2 regions of the Pseudoflavonifractor hominis genome follow, and region 1 is predicted to be linked to the other one. Evidence: predicted binding sites of a transcription regulator. Region 1 holds the regulator's gene; the other holds the start of a gene.
What was found. The regulator HrcA, encoded in region 1, represses chaperone genes, less so after heat shock. The targets are predictions, from matches to a motif close to TGTTAGCACTCNNNNNNNNNGAGTGCTAACA.

Region 1 (8,576 bases):
CCATCATCCTCACCTTCATCGGCTGTCTGATGCCCCTGCGCTCTTTTGATACCACCAACACCGTGGGCGTCCTCCGGGGCGGCGGAGACATCCGGGTGGCCGCCATCATCGATGTGTCTGCCATGTGGCTGGTGGCCATTCCTCTGGCCGCCTTCTTCGCCCTGGTGCTCCGCTGGAACATTGTCTGGGTCTATGTGGCCGTGACGGTGGAGCAGTTGGTCAAGTCCACGCTGGGCATTCTCCGCTTCCGGTCCCACGCCTGGATCAACGACATCACCCGCGCCGGCGCCTGAGCGCCGCCCTCTTCCCCGGAAAGGAGCATCTGTATGCTGCGGCTCACCGTTCTCATCGAAAATTCCGCGCCCGACCACCTGATTGCCGAGCACGGCCTCTCCCTGCACCTGGACTACGAGGGCCACTCCTATCTTCTGGACAGCGGCACCTCCGGCCTGTTTGTGCGCAACGCGGACCGGCTGGGCATCGACCTGAGCCGGGTGGAGCGGGCTGCCCTCTCCCACGGCCACGACGATCACGCCGGCGGGTTCTCCGCCTTCTTCCGGCGCAACCAACAGGCCCCGGTACTGGCCCGCCCCGCCGCGGTCCAGGCCTATCTGGAGGACACCGCCGATCCTTCCCGCCGCCCGGCCGGTGTGGACCCGGATCTCTTTACCAAATGGGCTGGGCGCTTTGATCTGGCCGACGGCCCCCGGCTTCTGGCCCCCGGGCTCCACCTGATCCCCGACGCGGTCTCCCACGAGCAGTCCCTGGTGGCCGAGACCGCCCACGGGCTGGTGGTGATGAACTCCTGCTGCCACGCCGGAGCCGCCCACATCGTCCACGAGGTGCGCGCCCTCTTTCCCACCCAGAAGGTCCACGCCATCGTGGGGGGATTCCACCTGGTGGGCAAGACCGGGATGGGCTCCCTGGGTGTGGCACCGGAGCAGGTGCGCCTCCTCTCCCGCCGGCTGGCCGAGGAGCTGGAGGTGGAGCAGATCTGTACCGGTCACTGCACCGGCCATCCGGCCTTTGATCTGATGGCCCAGCAGGAACCCGGATGCCTCATACCGCTCCATACCGGGACCTGTCTCTCCTTTTAAAAGAGCCCGGTTTTTTTAGCAGACTCTCCCGCCTTATGCAAGTCATAAGGCGGGATTTTCGTTCACATTTAATTTACATCCCCCCTATTGACAATTGCTGGTGAGGGTGGTACATTATCTTTAGCACTCAGGTACAAAGAGTGCTAAACCAATCCGCCGCAAAGGAAGTGATGCGCATGGATCTGAGCGAACGAAAAAAGCGGATTCTCCGTGCCATCATTGAAAGCTATATCTCCACCGCCGAGCCGGTGGGCTCCAAGGCCATTGCCGACTCCCTGGACCGTTCGGTCTCTTCGGCCACCATCCGCAATGAGATGGCTGATCTGGAGTCCATGGGCCTGCTGGAAAAGCCCCACACCTCGGCCGGACGGATCCCCTCTCCCCAGGGGTACCGGTTCTACGTCAATGAGCTGATGGAAGAGCACCAGCTCTCCGTGCAGGAGACCGAGCGCATCAACCGCGCCCTGCGTCTCAAAATGCAGGAGCTGGATCGCGTCATTTCCGAGGCTGGACGGGTGGTCTCCCGTCTCACCAATTATCCCGCCTTTGCCCTCTCATCCGGGTTTGAGCGGGTGACCATCCGGCGCTTTGACCTGTTGATGGTGGAGCGAAACGCCTTCATTATTGTGGTCATGACCGACAACAATCTGGTGCGCAACAAGCTGGTGCAGCTGCCCTCCGATCTGACTGAGGCGCAGCTCCAGATGCTCAACACCCTGCTCAACACCACCTTTACCAATCTGACGCTGGAGGAGATCACGCCCGAACTCATGCGGGTGGCACAGCATGCCGCCGGTGATGCCTATGGCCTGATCAGCTTGGTGGTCTCCTTCGCCATGGAGGTGCTGGAGGGTCTGGAGCACCGGCGGGTCCACACCGCGGGTCTGGCCCATCTGCTGGAGCTTCCAGAGTATCAGAATCTGGAACGGGCCCAGCCCCTGATGAGCTATCTCTCCGAGGACCAGGACGCCGCCCGCTTCCCCATTCCCAAGGATGGCCCCATGAAGATCCTCATTGGTCCGGAAAATGTGGCCGACGCGCTGAAGGATACCAGCGTGGTCATGGCCAGCTACGACATTGGGGACGGCATGCGGGGCATCATCGGAGTCGTGGGCCCCACACGGATGGATTACGCAAAGATCACCGCCCGCCTGTCCTATTTTGCGGAGGGTCTCACCCGGCTGTTTGGCCAGGGAGAACTTCCCACCGGGGACGGACGCAACGATGAAACATAATAGGAGGGAACCTCTTTGAGTAAGAAAGAGAACGAGCAGGCCGTGGAACAGGCCGAGCAGATGGAGCCGGAGACCGTGACCGAAGAGGTCACGGAGGGCGCCGCCCCTGAGACGGACACCCCCGATCCTCTGCTCTCGGAGCTGGAGGCGCTCAAGGATACCCTGGCCCAGAAGGAGGATCAGTACCTCCGCCTGGCCGCCGAGTATGACAACTACCGCCGACGCTCCCAGAAGGAAAAAACCGACGCCTACCAGAGCGCCAAGTCGGACGCCGTGCTGGCTTTTCTCCCGGTGTATGACAACCTGGAGCGGGCCCTCAAGCAGGAGACCGCCGACGAGGCCTATAAAAAGGGCGTGGAGATGACCATGAATGGTCTCAAGGAGGTCCTCTCCAAGCTGGGCGTCGAGGAGATCCCCGCGCTGGGCCAGACCTTTGACCCCAACCTTCACAACGCCGTGATGCATGTGGAGGACGAAAACGCCGGAGAAAATACCGTCGTGGAGGTCTTTCAGGCCGGCTTCCAGTCCGGTGACAAGGTCATCCGGTTTGCCATGGTAAAGGTGGCAAACTAAGAAGAAGCGCGAAGGGCCCGGAGCAGGCACACAGCAGCGAGCAGTGTGCCGTCCGCGCAGGACCCGCAGCGTGACAACAAGCGCGGAGGGTTCACATCCCATTTTCACTTTGTTTAAAATAAATTTCGATATATTGGAGGAAACACATTATGTCCAAGATCATTGGTATTGACTTAGGTACGACGAACAGCTGCGTAGCGGTTATGGAGGGCGGCGAGGCCGTCGTCATCCCCAACGCGGAAGGTAACCGCACCACCCCCTCTGTGGTGGCCTTCTCCAAGGACGGCGAGCGCATGGTAGGTCAGGTGGCCAAGCGCCAGGCCATCACCAACCCCGACCGCACCGTCATCTCCATCAAGCGTGAGATGGGCAGCGATTATAAGGTGAACATCGACGGCAAGGCCTACACTCCCCAGGAGATCAGCGCCATGATCCTTCAGAAGCTGAAGGCGGACGCCGAGGCCTATCTGGGCCAGCCTGTTACCGAGGCCGTCATCACCGTCCCCGCCTACTTCACCGACGCCCAGCGTCAGGCCACCAAGGACGCCGGCAAGATCGCCGGTCTGGATGTCAAGCGCATCATCAACGAGCCCACCGCCGCCGCTGTGGCCTACGGTGTGGATAAGGAGCAGGCCCAGAAGGTCATGGTCTACGACCTGGGCGGCGGCACCTTCGATGTGTCCATCCTGGACATCGACGACGGCGTCATCGAGGTTCTGGCCACTGCCGGTAACAACCGCCTGGGCGGCGACGACTTCGATAAGTGCGTCATGGACTGGATGGCCGCCGAGTTCAAGAAGGACACCGGCATCGACCTGACCGGCGACAAGGTCGCCATGCAGCGCCTGAAGGAGGCCGCTGAGAAGGCCAAGATCGAGCTCTCCGGCGTCACCTCCACCAGCATCAACCTGCCCTATATCACCGCGGACGCCACCGGTCCCAAGCATCTGGACCTGACCCTGACCCGCGCCAAGTTCGACCAGCTCACCGCCCACCTGGTGGAGGCCACCATGGGCCCCGTGCGCCAGGCCATGAGCGACGCCGGTCTCTCCTCCAGCGATCTGCATAAGGTCCTGCTGGTGGGCGGCTCCAGCCGTATCCCCGCCGTGCAGGAGGCCGTGAAGAAGATCACCGGCAATGAGGGCTTCAAGGGCATCAACCCCGACGAGTGCGTGGCCATGGGCGCCGCGCTCCAGGGCGGCGTCTTCACCGGCGACGTCAAGGGCCTGCTGCTGCTGGATGTCACCCCCCTGTCCCTGGGCATTGAGACCATGGGCGGCGTGATGACCAAGCTCATCGAGCGCAACACCACTATCCCCGTGAAGAAGAGCCAGGTCTTCACCACCGCCGCCGACAACCAGACCTCCGTGGAGGTCCACGTGCTCCAGGGCGAGCGTGAGATGGCGCAGTACAACAAGACTCTGGGCCGCTTCAACCTGGACGGCATCGCTCCCGCCCGCCGCGGCGTGCCTCAGATCGAGGTCACCTTCGACATCGACGCCAACGGCATCGTCAATGTCTCCGCTAAGGACCTGGGCACCGGCAAGGAGCAGCACATCACCATCACCTCCTCCACCAACATGTCCAAGGAGGACATCGACAAGGCCGTTAAGGAGGCCGAGCAGTTCGCCGCTGAGGACGCCAAGCGCAAGGAAGAGGTGGACGTCCGCAACCAGGGCGACCAGGTGGTCTACCAGACCGAGAAGGCTCTGGACGAGATGAAGGACAAGATCGACGCTGCCGACAAGGCCAGCGTGGAGGCTGCCATCAACAAGCTGAAGGAGGCCCTGAAGGGCAGCGACGTGGAGGCCATCAAGGCTGCCACCGAGGAGGCCAACAAGGCGTTCTATCCTGTGGCTGAGAAGATGTATCAGCAGGCCAATCCCCAGGGCGGTCAGCCCGGAGCCGACGGCTGCAACTGCGGCAGCGGCGACTGCGGCGGCAGCTGCGGCACCGACCCCAACGTGGTGGACGCCGACTACACCGTCGTGGACGACGATAAGAAGTAAGAATCAGAAGCGCTCCGGAGCCGGAGCAGGACAGCAGCGAAGTCCGCAGCCCGGAAAACAGGCCGGGCGCAGACCGGCGGCATTTCCGGCGGAGGGCTGAGCAGCTGGCCGCGGCGCAGGCCCATTGGAGCGTGACATAGAAGCGCTCCGGGGCTGAAGCAGGACAGCAGCAAAGCCCGCAGCCCGGAAAACAGGCCGGGCGCAGACCGGCGGCATTTCCGGCGGAGGGCTGAGCAGCTGGCCGCGGCGCAGGCCCATTGGAGCGTGACATAGAAGCGCTCCGGGGCCGGAGCAGGCGCACAGCAAACCGCCTCCGGCGATTCAAAGAAACATCAGCTCTGTGGTGGGACGGGTGAATTTCATCCGTCCCACTCGGGGCGTTTTGGCGGGCGTACCAGATACGTCCCTGCAACGGGAAATGCAGCGTAGGGGCGCGCTTTGCGCCCGCCGTTCCATACTCCCTCAATTTAAGAGGTGATCATATGCCTGAACAGAAACGAGATTTTTACGAGGTCCTGGGGGTCAGCAAGAGCGCCAGCGACGATGAGCTGAAAAAGGCCTACCGCAAGCTGGCCAAGCAGTACCACCCCGACCTCAACCCCGGCGATAAGGAGGCCGAGGCCAAGTTCAAGGAGGTCAACGAGGCCTACGAGGTCCTCTCCGACAAGGAGAAACGTGCCCGTTACGACCAGTTCGGCCACGCCGGTGTTGACCCCAACTATAACCCCGGCGGCGGTTTCGGCGGCTTCGGCGGCGCCGATTTCGGCGACATCGACCTGGGTGATATTTTCGGCTCCTTCTTCGGAGGCGGATTCGGCGGCGGCTTTGGCGGGGGCGGCGGTGCCCGGCGCAACGGCCCCATGAAGGGCGATACCCTCCGTGCTTCCGTCACCATCACCTTTGAAGAGGCCGCCTTTGGCTGCGAAAAGGAGATCAGCCTGACCCGCAGCGAGCAGTGCGACGTGTGTAAGGGCACCGGCTGCGCCCCCGGCACGACGGCCGAGATCTGCCCCGACTGTCACGGCTCGGGTACCATCCGCATCCAGCGGGGCGGCGGCGCGTTCTCCTTTGCCACCACCACCAGCTGCCCCAAGTGCGGCGGCACCGGCAAGCTCATCCATACCCCCTGTAAGACCTGTAACGGCGCCGGCTCGGTTCGGAAGAACCGGAAGATCACCGTCAAGATTCCCGCCGGCATCGACAACGGTCAGGCCATCTCCCTGCGTGGCCAGGGCGGCGCGGGCAAGAACGGCGGTCCGGCCGGCGATCTGATCATCAGCATCACCGTGCGTCCCCATCCCCAGTTCAAGCGGGACGGCATGAATGTCTACCTGGATCAGAAGGTCTCCTTCCTCCAGGCCACCCTGGGCGCGGAGCTGGAGATCCCCACCATCGACGGAAAGGTCAAGTGGAACCTGCCCGAGGGCACCCAGCCGGGCGCCACGTTCCGCCTCAAGGGCAAGGGCATCCCCTCCGTCAACGGACGGGGCCGGGGCGACCAGTACGTCACCGTCTCGGTGGATGTCCCCCGCGGGCTCACCCACGAGCAGAAGGAGGCCCTGCGCCACTTCGGCCGCGCCATGGGCGAGCTGCCCGACGCGGAGGAGGAAGAGGGGCTCAAAGGATTCTTTGACAAAATAAAGAAAAAGAAATAAAATAAGGGATGGACATTGTCCATCCCTTTTTTGTTATCTGACCTTATGCTATCTCTTGAATCCAACTTCCGGGAGGTCTTTCATGGATATCCTGCTCCAGGCCATCCGGCCTACGCTGATTTTTCCCATCCTTCTGCTCGCCGCCCTCTTTCTCCTGTTTGGCTCTTACTGGCGCTGGATCCTCTCTCCCCATAACCTGCATGACCGGATCCGCCGTCAAACCGGAGAGGTCCTCCCCTCCCCCGCCAAACCCCGCTTTTCCTTTGCGGGACGCTGTCACCCACTGGAGCGGCGGGACGGCCTGCTCATCCTGCTCCTGACGCTGGTCTATGCCGCCACCGCCTTTTTTCAGCTGGGCTCCTTTACCAATCCACAGTCTTTTCACAATTTTACCGAGACACAGACGGTGGAGGTGGAATTCTCCCAGCCCTTCCAGCTCACCCGGCTGATGTATTATCCGGGTCTCGGCACCGGAGACTACAATGTGGAAATCTCCGCCGATGGCTCCCACTGGTCCACCCTCTGGGCCCGGGAGAACGAGGAGGGGACCGTCACCGGCTACTACTGGGCCGACGCGGAGGGCTATGAGCCCAGCTATGCCATGCCCCAGCACTATGCCGACCTCTTCAAGTGGCTTGAAATCACGCCCGAGAATACGCTGGAGGTCCGCTTCCTGCGCATCACCGCCAAATCCACCAAGAGCCCCATCGAACTGGGGGAGCTGGCTCTCTATGACACTTCGGGAAATCTGGTGTGCCCCGACCAGCCGGGGGAGGCCTCCGCCCTCTTTGACGAGGGAGACACCGTCCCGGAATCTCCCTCCTGGTATAACTCCACCTACTTTGATGAGATCTACCACGCCCGCACCGCCTATGAGCACATCCGTGGGATCTACCCCTATGAGATCTCCCATCCCCCGCTGGGCAAGCTCATCCTGGGCATCGGTATCCGCCTCTTCGGTATGACTCCCTTTGGCTGGCGCTTTATGGGCACGCTCTTCGGTGTGCTCATGCTTCCTCTGCTCTATGCCTTCCTCAAAAATCTCTTTGGGAAGACGCCGGTGGCCTTCTGCGGGACGGCCCTCTTTGCCTTTGATTTCATGCATCTCACCCAGACCCGCATCGCCACCATCGACACCTACGGGGTGTTCTTCATCCTGGCCATGTACTACTTCATGTACCGGTATCTCACCCTCCCGGCGGGCACCCCGTTCCGGAAGGGCGCGCCCTGGCTGTTCCTTTCCGGCCTCTTCTGGGGGATCGGTGCGGCCAGCAAATGGACCGTCATCTATGGCGGCGTGGGACTGGCTCTGCTCTATTTCCTGGGCCTGTGGTTCAAGCTGCGGGACTGGCCCAAAGTGGAGGAGGGGGAAACTCCCCCGGTATTCCGGAATCTCTGGTTGATCCAGACACTGGCCTTTTCTGTGCTGTGCTTCGTGGTGATCCCCGCCTGCATCTATACCCTCTCCTATTGGCCCTACGCCGCCGCCAAAGGGGATACCAGCCTGGGCAACCTCATTCATGAGATGTGGAAAAATCAGGAGTATATGCTCACCTACCACCAGGGCGTCCACGACACCCACCCCTACTCCTCCCGCTGGTATCAGTGGATCGTGGACGGACGGCCCATCCTCTACTATCTGGACTACACCTCCGTACCGGGGAGCAAGTCGGCCTTTGCCTCCTTCTCCAACCCGGTGGTCTGCTGGGGCGGACTGCTGGCCGTTGTGAGCCTCATCGTCCACTGCATCCGGCGCCGCTGCGGGAAGGCCCTTTTCATCGTGGTGGCCTACTTCTCCCAGCTGGCCCCCTGGTTCTTCATTGGACGGACCACCTTCGAGTATCACTACTTCCCCTCCATCCTCTTCCTCTGCTTTGCCCTGGCCTATGTGTACAACGATCTCTTCGAGATGGGTCTGCCCTGGATGTGCAAAAGCGTCTATGCCCTGACCGGGACCGCGGTGGCCCTGTATGCCGCCTTCTACCCGGTGCTCATCGGTCTGATGGT
Region 2 (8,576 bases), on a different contig from region 1:
AACAAGGACGTACTGGACTTCGTGAAGGAGACCCTGGGCGACAAGATCAAGGAGGCCCGCATCTCCAAAATCCTCAAGACCGGCGCGGTGTGCATGACGGCCGACGGTCCGGTCACGCTGGAGATGGAGAAGTACTTCCGCCGGGTGGACCCGGACCACGCGGACAACATGAAGGCCCAGCGGGTGCTGGAGCTCAATCCCGATTCGGGGGCCTTTGCCGCCCTTCGGGAGGCCATGGAGAGTGACCAGGAGAAGGCCAAGGTCTATGCAGAGCTCCTCTACCATCAGGCCCTGCTCATTGCCGGTCTCCCCATCGAAGATACCACCCGTTACACCGAGCTGGTCTGTTCCCTGATGAAGTAAGAGAGCCTCTGGCGTAAATGCACAAAATCATGCCGCTGTAAGGACGACAAAACCGTTGGATGAAGAGAGCTCGTCTCTTTTCAAAGTATGTACTATGTAGTATAATAAAAGAAGAGCAACGGTATTACTGACAGGGGGCATGACCGATGGTTATAACCATGACTTTCTCCTCCCGGGAGGAGATCCAGCGACTTCGTGAACTGGCGCTTTCCGTATCTGAGGCGGTCACCATCCGTTCTCTTGACGGAGAAATCGCCCTGAATGCAAAATCTCCCATGGGGATCTATGCGCTGGATTTTTCCCAGCCGGTGGAGATCGTCACAGACTCTCAGTGGCTTCAGGAGCAGCTGGAGCACTGGTGATCGGACCGAGTGCAGCACAAAAATGGCATATGAACTCCGCGCCGCATTGCGGCGCGGAGTTTTTATATCCTGACTAATTTCATTGGGAGAGGGAAAGAGTCGTGACTCTGTGGATTGCAATGGGGGATTTATAAATTAACTAGCGCAGTATAGAGGCTATAATATGAAAAAATGCTTGTATACGGCCTATAAAAGGGCTCCGTTTTTATATAAGTATGCCATTGCGTGCAAAAATACGCCGTGATATACTCGTAGGCGAAAAGGAGGTATGACGTATGGTCATCGAAAAGAAATTTAACTCCATTTCTGAGATCTCTGCGCTCCAGCGCATTGCCAGCATGGCGGATAAAGAAGTCTATCTCTCCAATCAGGAGGAGACCATCAAGGTGGATGCCCGGTCCTTCATCGGACTGTTTGCCCTGGATTTTTCCCAGCCCCTCAAGGTCATCACCGACTCTCTCTATGTGATCCGCATGATCGAGATGGATCTCAGAAAGCAATCCTGCGCGGCGGCAGTTCGCTAAGCGCAGTCTCTTTTTAAATAGAAGCCGATGGGATGTTTTGTCCCATCGGCTTTCGTTTTACCGGATCTTTGCTTGTTTTTTACCTCTGATTGCTGGCTTTTCTGCCGGAGAAGAGGTATTTTATCTCAGAATCACGCATAGGAAAGAGGAAAGTCCATGGAGGCATGGAAGCTGAAAACCTGGGACCTTGTGTCTGCGCTGCTGTTCCTGGTAGGGGCCCTTTTGTTTGGGGTGGGCTGTTTTCGCCTGGGGATACTCTGGATGGCGGCTGGAGGTATCGTGGTGCTTTCCAGTATTGTGCTCGCACTGTGTAAGCTGCGTTGTCCCTTTTGCCGTCGTTTTCTGGGCCTTCTCTCCGCCGGGAACATGTCATTTTGCCCCCACTGTGGAGCTCCGCTGGAGGAGAAGAGCCGCGATATATGACATGCCGCTGCGCCTGCGCCCTTGGGGAGTGGGTGCGGCATCTTTTTCTCCCTGGTTGTCCTTGTCTCTCTACCTGGAATCATGTATAATAATGCTACTGAATTTCCGGACGTCTGTCCGCACATCTGTGACTGGAGGTTTTCCCCTCGATGAATCGACAGCTGTTGCAGCAGCTCCCCAAAATGGACGTGCTTCTGGCCCATCCGGCCATTGCGTCCGCCCAGGAGGAGCTGCCTTACTATGCACTGAAAGAGGCGGCCAGAACCGCCCTGGAGGAGCTGCGCCGCGGGATCCTGGATGGAACGGTGGAGGTCCTGCCCGACCTGGACACCCTGGCTGCCCAGACTACGGCCCGGGCCCGGGCGTCCTGCCGTCCCCACCTGCGCGCCGTCATCAACGGTACCGGCGTGGTGCTGCATACAAACCTGGGCCGCGCCCCTCTGGGCGAGGAGGCGGCCCGGGCGGTCTATGAGGCGGCCCGGGGGTATTCCAACCTGGAATATGACATCGATTCCGGGCGCCGCGGCAGCCGCTTTTCCCACATTGAGCCGCTTATTTGCTCTCTGACCGGGTCGGAGGCCGCCCTGGCGGTCAACAACAACGCCGCGGCGGTATTCCTCATGCTCTCGGCCCTGGCGGCTGGAAAAAAAGTGGCGATCTCCCGGGGGGAGCTGGTAGAGATCGGCGGTTCCTTCCGGGTGCCGGAGATCATGGCCCGCAGCGGGGCACAGCTGGTGGAGGTGGGTACCACCAACAAGACCCATCTCTCCGATTACCGCCGCGCCATTGAAGAGCAGGGGGCTGAGATCCTCCTGAAGGTCCACACCAGCAACTTCAAGCTCATTGGCTTTACCGAGGGGGTCTCCATTGCCGATCTGGTCGCCCTGGGCCGGGAGAAGGGTGTGCCTGTCTTCCACGATCTGGGCAGCGGCGCCCTCTATGACGACCCTGCTCTGGGCGTCCCCGAGGGCCCCACGGTGGAGGAGAGCGTGCGCGCCGGTGCCGATGTGATCTGCTTCTCCGGCGACAAGCTGCTGGGCGGGCCCCAGGCGGGCATCGCCATTGGCCGGGCCCCCTATATCCAGGCCATGAAGAAGGATCAGTTTGCCCGGGTGGTGCGCATTGACAAGCTGACGCTGGCGGCGCTGGAGGCCACCCTGCGCACCTACCGGGATCATGCGCTGGCCGGCCGGAGCATTCCCACCCTGGCCATGCTGGGGGCGCGGCCGGAGACCCTGGAGCCCAAGGCACGCGCCCGGGCGGAGGAGCTCTCTGCCCGCTTTGCGGGAAAATGTGTCTTCTCCGCCGCGCCGGACAACGGCGAGGTGGGGGGCGGAAGCCTGCCCGGCGTGCCCCTGCCTACCTGGGTGGTGGAGCTCTCGCCGGTCTCCCTCACGGTCTCCGCGCTGGAGGAGGCCCTCCGGGCCTGGGAGACTCCCATTGTGGGACGGGTAAGCCGCAATCAGTATCTGCTGGATGTCCGCACCCTGACCGACGCCGACTGGGCGGAGATCATCCGGGCTCTGGACACGATCTTGAACTAAAGGAGCGCCACGGCTATGAAGCATATCATCATCGGCACCGCCGGCCATGTGGACCACGGCAAGACCTGTCTGACCCGGGCCCTGACCGGCGTGGACACCGACCGGCTGAAAGAGGAACAGAAGCGGGGCATCACCATTGAGATCGGCTTTGCCCAGCTCACGCTGCCCAACGGCCAGACCGCCAGCATCATCGACGTGCCCGGACATGAGAAGTTCATCCGCAACATGCTGGTGGGCGCCGCGGGCATGGATGTGGTCCTGATGGTCATTGCGGCCGACGAGGGCTTTATGCCCCAGACCCGGGAGCACCTGGGCATCCTCTCCCTGCTGGGGGTGCAGAACGGCATCATCGTGGTCACCAAGGCCGACATGGTGGATGAGGAGTGGCTGGAGGCCATCGAGGAGGAGGCCCGGGAGACTGTCCAGGGCACCTTCCTCCAGGACGCTCCCATCCTGGCGGTGTCCTCCTACACCGGCCAGGGCATTGAGGAGCTGAAAGAGCTCATTGTCAAGCTGGTGGAGGGAGCGGAACAGCGCAACCAGGACCGGCCCTTCCGCCTGCCCGTGGACCGGGTGTTCTCGGTGGACGGCTTCGGCACGGTGGTCACCGGTACCCTGCTGGAGGGCTCCATGCAGCTGGGGGAGGAGGTCTGCATCTACCCCAGTGAGAAAAAGGCCCGCATCCGCGGTCTTCAGAACCACGATAAGGCAGAGGAGCGGGCCAGCGCCGGCATGCGCGTGGCGGTCAACCTCTCGGGCATCGACAAGGCGGATATCAAGCGGGGCGACACCGTGGCCAAGCCTGGCTCCATGGTCCTCTCCCGCCAAATGGACGTGCAGCTCACCATGCTCAAGGACGCGCCCTATGCCATCAAAAACGACTCCCAGCTCCACTTCCACCACGGCAGCCGGGAGCTGGTGTGTAAGTGCGTGGTGCTGGGAAAGGATACCCTGGAGCCCGGCGAGACCGGCTTTGCCCAGCTCCGCTTCCAGGAAGATGTGGCGGTGAAGAATGGCGACCACTATGTGGTGCGCTTCTTCTCTCCCATGGTGACGGTGGGCGGCGGTGTGATCCTGAACGCCGATCCCGGCCGGCATAAGCGCAACGATCCCGCCGTGCTGGAGGGACTGGCTGCCCGCGCCTCGGGCTCCTCCGAGAAGCAGGTGATGGAGGCCCTCCGTCAGGCCGGGTCCGCCATGCCCAAGAAGCACGACCTGGCCAAGGCGGCCGGTCTCACCGAGGCCGAACTGAGCGAGTCCCTGGCCCAACTCATGGAAGAGGGGCGTGTGGTGGAGCTGGGCGGCCGCTATGTGGACCACGATACCATCGAGGCCCTGTGGGAAAAGGCAGTCAAGCTCCTGAGCGCCTATCACAAGGCCCAGCCGCTCCAGCCCGGCATGAACCGGGGAGAGTTCCGCGGAAAGCTCCTGCCCACCGCCTCTCCCACCGCCATCGATGCGCTCATCGACTACTATGCCGAGCACCGCGGCCTGCGGATCGAGGGTCCCACCATTGCCCTGCCTGACTTCCAGGTGGTGTGGAATTCCTTCTACACCGGACTGCGGGACCAGATCCTGGACCTGTACGGCAAGGCCGCCCTGGCTCCGGAGAATCTGGACGATGTGCTCGCCTCCTTTGGAAAGAAGCAGGACGGCGCCCGCCAGGTGGTCCAGCGCCTCTTCTACGACGGGGAGCTGGTGGCCCTCAACGCACAGATCGTGCTGCGGAAGGATTTTTACGAGAAGGCCCTTCAGGGACTCTATGACCTCTTTGCCCAGAAGCCGGAGCTGCTCCTGGCCGAGTTCCGGGATGCCCTGGGCATCTCCCGCAAGTATGCGCTGGCACTGCTGGAGTTCTGGGACAGCGAGGGCGTGACCCGGAAAAATGGCGATGTACGGGTACTTTTGAAAAAAGTATAGGATATTTTTCGGGAAAATACGCTCAAATAGTTGACGAAAGCATTCGATACTGTTATAATAAGAGTTACTGTATATCGGTTTTATCAATAAAGCCGTGCAGTAACATGGGGATAGAAGGGTATCTGGTGAGCCCCGCGGTCTTCAAAACCGTAGAGGGCGGCGTTCCCGCCTTGGTGAGTTCGATTCTTACCTGTCCCCGCCAGAGGACCGCCCGCGCTCGAAAGAGCGCGGGCGGTTTTTTATCCGGCTCTTGGATAGAAATTGATTCCATATTGTACTTCTTTTCTGATAATAGAGTGCAAGACGGCATAGAATAAGCTGGAAATATGTCTTTTCTTGCTACATATCATGAACGCTTTGTAAACATTAGCACTCTCATATTGACAGTGCTAAAACTTGGGACTATGATAGACATGTACCAAGGAGGGAGAGAAAAGATCTCCCCGGCGGGCACAGATATGAGCTGTGAAATGGAGGAATGACATATGTTGCCCAGTCTGTTTGGTGAAAATCTGTTTGATGATTTCTTTGGTGATTCGATCCACAAGAATTTCTTTGGCGGACATGATCCGCTCTACGGCAAGCACGCCAAGAACCTGATGAAGACCGATGTCCGGGAGCTGGATCACAGCTATGAGGTGGATATCGATCTGCCTGGCTTCCAAAAGGATGAGGTCAATCTGGAGCTGCGGGACGGTTATCTGACCGTCAGCGCGTCCAAGGGCCTCAACAAGGAGCAGAAGGATGAGGAGGGACGCTATATCCGCCAGGAGCGTTACAGCGGCGCCTGCTCCCGGAGCTTCTATGTGGGTGACGTGAAGCCGGAAGAGGTCCACGCCAAGTACGAGGACGGTATTTTGAAGCTGTCCGTTCCCAAGGTGGAAGAGCAGGCGGTGGATAACCCCAACCGCATTGCCATTGAGTGACCAAATCAAAAAAATATCCACCGGACCAGCTGGTCCGGTGGATATTTTTTATGGTCTTGGTCGGGTAACGCCCCATTTTCGCAGGGGACTCAGTCCTGCATCTGGTCCAGATCGGCCTTGAACTGCTCCCACTGCTCCGGGTGCTCCACATAGTAGCGGGGACATTCCTTGCCCGTCACGTCATAGTGACGGATGACCTGATCGGTGCTCAGGTGAAATTCTTCCTGAAGCCAGTGGACCAGCTTCAGGAGGGACTGATAGGTGGCCTCTGTAAAGGCGCCTTCCTCATCCGGGTGGCAGCACTCGATGGAGATGGTGTCCTTGTTGCGCTGGCTGGTGCAGTAAGACCACTCATCCAGGGGGATGCACTGGATGATCTCGCCGTCCAGCCCGATCAGAAAGTGACTGCTGGCATAAGTATTGGAATCGGGCTCCCCTTCGGCTGCGGGCTCCTGCTGGGCAAGTCCCGCAAAAAAGCTCCGGTTCTGCTCGGCCGTCGTGCCGGGATTGCCCACATAGTGGACGATGATACCAGTGACCTCCTCCAGCTTGGTGCCGGGACGGGAAAAGGGATTGATCTCCAAAAGCTCCTGGGTGACCCAGTCGGGCGGGGTGGGAGCGGAGGACAGAAACTGGGGCAGAGCCAGCTTGATCCCGAGCAGCACCAGCACGATCACACCTAGGATGGCGGGCAGAATGAACGGATTTCCCCTCCGCACCTGCTGTTTTTCCCGGGAAGCCAACCGTTTTCCGCCCCGCTGCTGTGCCATATCCACTCTCTCCTTCGCCGTTTGATGGATACCATTATAACAGTTTTTTCGGCAAAGGTCTTTACAATTTCATAAAAAAGCAGCGTGTGGGCGGGATCTGCTTCAGACCCCGCCCACACGCTAGAACTTATTCTTCGTCCAAAAACTGAATACAGGCCCCCAACACACCGGAGCCAATATAGACGCTGAGTGTGGCGTCCATCTCCCCCTGCCAGAAGTGCAGATGTTCCGGCAGAGCAGCGGCAATGGTCTGCCGCAGCTGCGCCATCTCCTCCGGCGCGCCGCCATTGGCCACCGCCAGATTATAGCGCCGGCCCTGTCCCTGTTCGGCCGCCCGGGCGGAGAGAAGCTCCAAGAGCTTTCCCTGGACGGCTTTGCGTCCCCGGACCTTGGCCACACTGGAGAGCTGGCCGTCCGCGGCAAATCCCACCAGAGGCTTGATGTTGAGCATGGTACCGGCCAGAGCGGTGATCTTTCCGATGCGCCCACCCTTCTGGAGATACTCCAGGGTGTCCACGGAAAAATAGGGGTAGGTGTTCCGGATCAGCGCGGGCACACGCTGTTCCACCAGCTTGTCCCAGGTCATCCCGGCCTGGATATCCTCCCATACTTGGAGCAGCGTAATCCCAATTCCCAGGCTGCCGCTGAGGGAGTCAAAGACGGCCACCTCCAGATCCTCCCGGGCGAGCCCCTGGAGGCGCACCATATTGTAGGTGCCCGAGAGACCGGAGGAGAGGTGGATGGCAATGACCTTCTCATAGCCCTGCGCGGCAATGTGGTCCAGGGTATCCTTGACCGAGCCCCCATCGGGGAGGGAGGTCTGAGGCAGTTCACCGGCGGCCTGGCGTGTATAGATATCGGAGGCAAAGATGTCCACGCCGTCGGAAAATTCCCCGTCCCGGCAGCGGATCTTCAGGGGAAGGACAAAGATAGGGGTTCCTGCCCGCTGCTCCGCGCTCAGATCGGCGCAGGAGTCGGTAAGCAGGGCGATCTTCTGAGGATTGCGGTCGAAACAGACGTCGTTCATTGACAAGTTCATCATCCTACTCTATAATACTCACATAACGTTGTTATGTGAGTATTATACGGTGCTTGCGGGCCGGTGTCAAGAAAAAAGGAGGGACCATCTATGGATTATAGCCAGCGGCGCCGGGAACAGGCCAAGCGGACAGAGCAGGCCATCCTGCGCGCGGCGGTGGAACTCCTGCGCCGCAATCAGTTTGACAAGGTCTCGGTACGGGATATCTGCCGGGAGGCGGGGATCACCACGGGGGCTTTTTACCACCATTTCAAGTCCAAGGAAGAGATGCTGCTGCGGGGGTTTGCTCCGCTGGATACCTATATGGAGGAACTGCTGGAGGAGCACCGGGAGGAGCCCCCTGGGCGGAGATTGTGGTTTATTCTCTCGGGGTATGCCGCCTTTATGGAGAATATGGGCTGGGAGCTGGTGGGACGCTATTATCAACAGCGGCTGAACCGGCCGGACGGCCGCTCCATTGACTCCAGCCGCTTTACCTTCCGGGCCATGCGGGAGTGCCTGGTGGAGGCGAAGCAGTCGGGCGAGCTCCCGGGAGGACTTGCCGCAGAGTGGGTGGCCGACTTTTTGTTCCGCCACTTTCGCGGTGTGGTCATCGACTGGATTCTGCACCAAGGAAGCTATCCATTATACCCCAAACTGGAGCAGGACTATCTCTTTTTTCAGGGGGTTTTCCAGGGAGAAGAAGAGAAAGGGAACAATTGACCG

Region 2: a site for HrcA is predicted at 5,501-5,531, ahead of H8S34_RS13960 (Hsp20/alpha crystallin family protein). Genes of this name have one in related genera too.

The regions. Positions count from the first base shown of each region.
Region 1 covers NZ_JACOPR010000003.1:118,325-126,900, forward strand. The annotation lists gene H8S34_RS05880 (MATE family efflux transporter) at 1-293, shown strand, start outside; gene H8S34_RS05885 (MBL fold metallo-hydrolase) at 327-1,097, shown strand; gene hrcA (heat-inducible transcriptional repressor HrcA) at 1,274-2,332, shown strand; gene grpE (nucleotide exchange factor GrpE) at 2,348-2,905, shown strand; gene dnaK (molecular chaperone DnaK) at 3,055-4,914, shown strand; gene dnaJ (molecular chaperone DnaJ) at 5,397-6,569, shown strand; gene H8S34_RS05910 (phospholipid carrier-dependent glycosyltransferase) at 6,652-8,576, shown strand, end outside.
Region 2 covers NZ_JACOPR010000011.1:53,217-61,792, reverse strand. The annotation lists gene htpG (molecular chaperone HtpG) at 1-363, shown strand, start outside; gene H8S34_RS13990 (hypothetical protein) at 510-725, shown strand; gene H8S34_RS13985 (hypothetical protein) at 1,001-1,249, shown strand; gene H8S34_RS13980 (hypothetical protein) at 1,406-1,672, shown strand; gene selA (L-seryl-tRNA(Sec) selenium transferase) at 1,822-3,216, shown strand; gene selB (selenocysteine-specific translation elongation factor) at 3,232-5,136, shown strand; tRNA gene H8S34_RS13965 (tRNA-Sec) at 5,243-5,338, shown strand; gene H8S34_RS13960 (Hsp20/alpha crystallin family protein) at 5,622-6,062, shown strand; gene H8S34_RS13955 (peptidoglycan recognition protein family protein) at 6,152-6,832, opposite strand; gene H8S34_RS13950 (DegV family protein) at 6,960-7,859, opposite strand; gene H8S34_RS13945 (TetR/AcrR family transcriptional regulator) at 7,962-8,573, shown strand.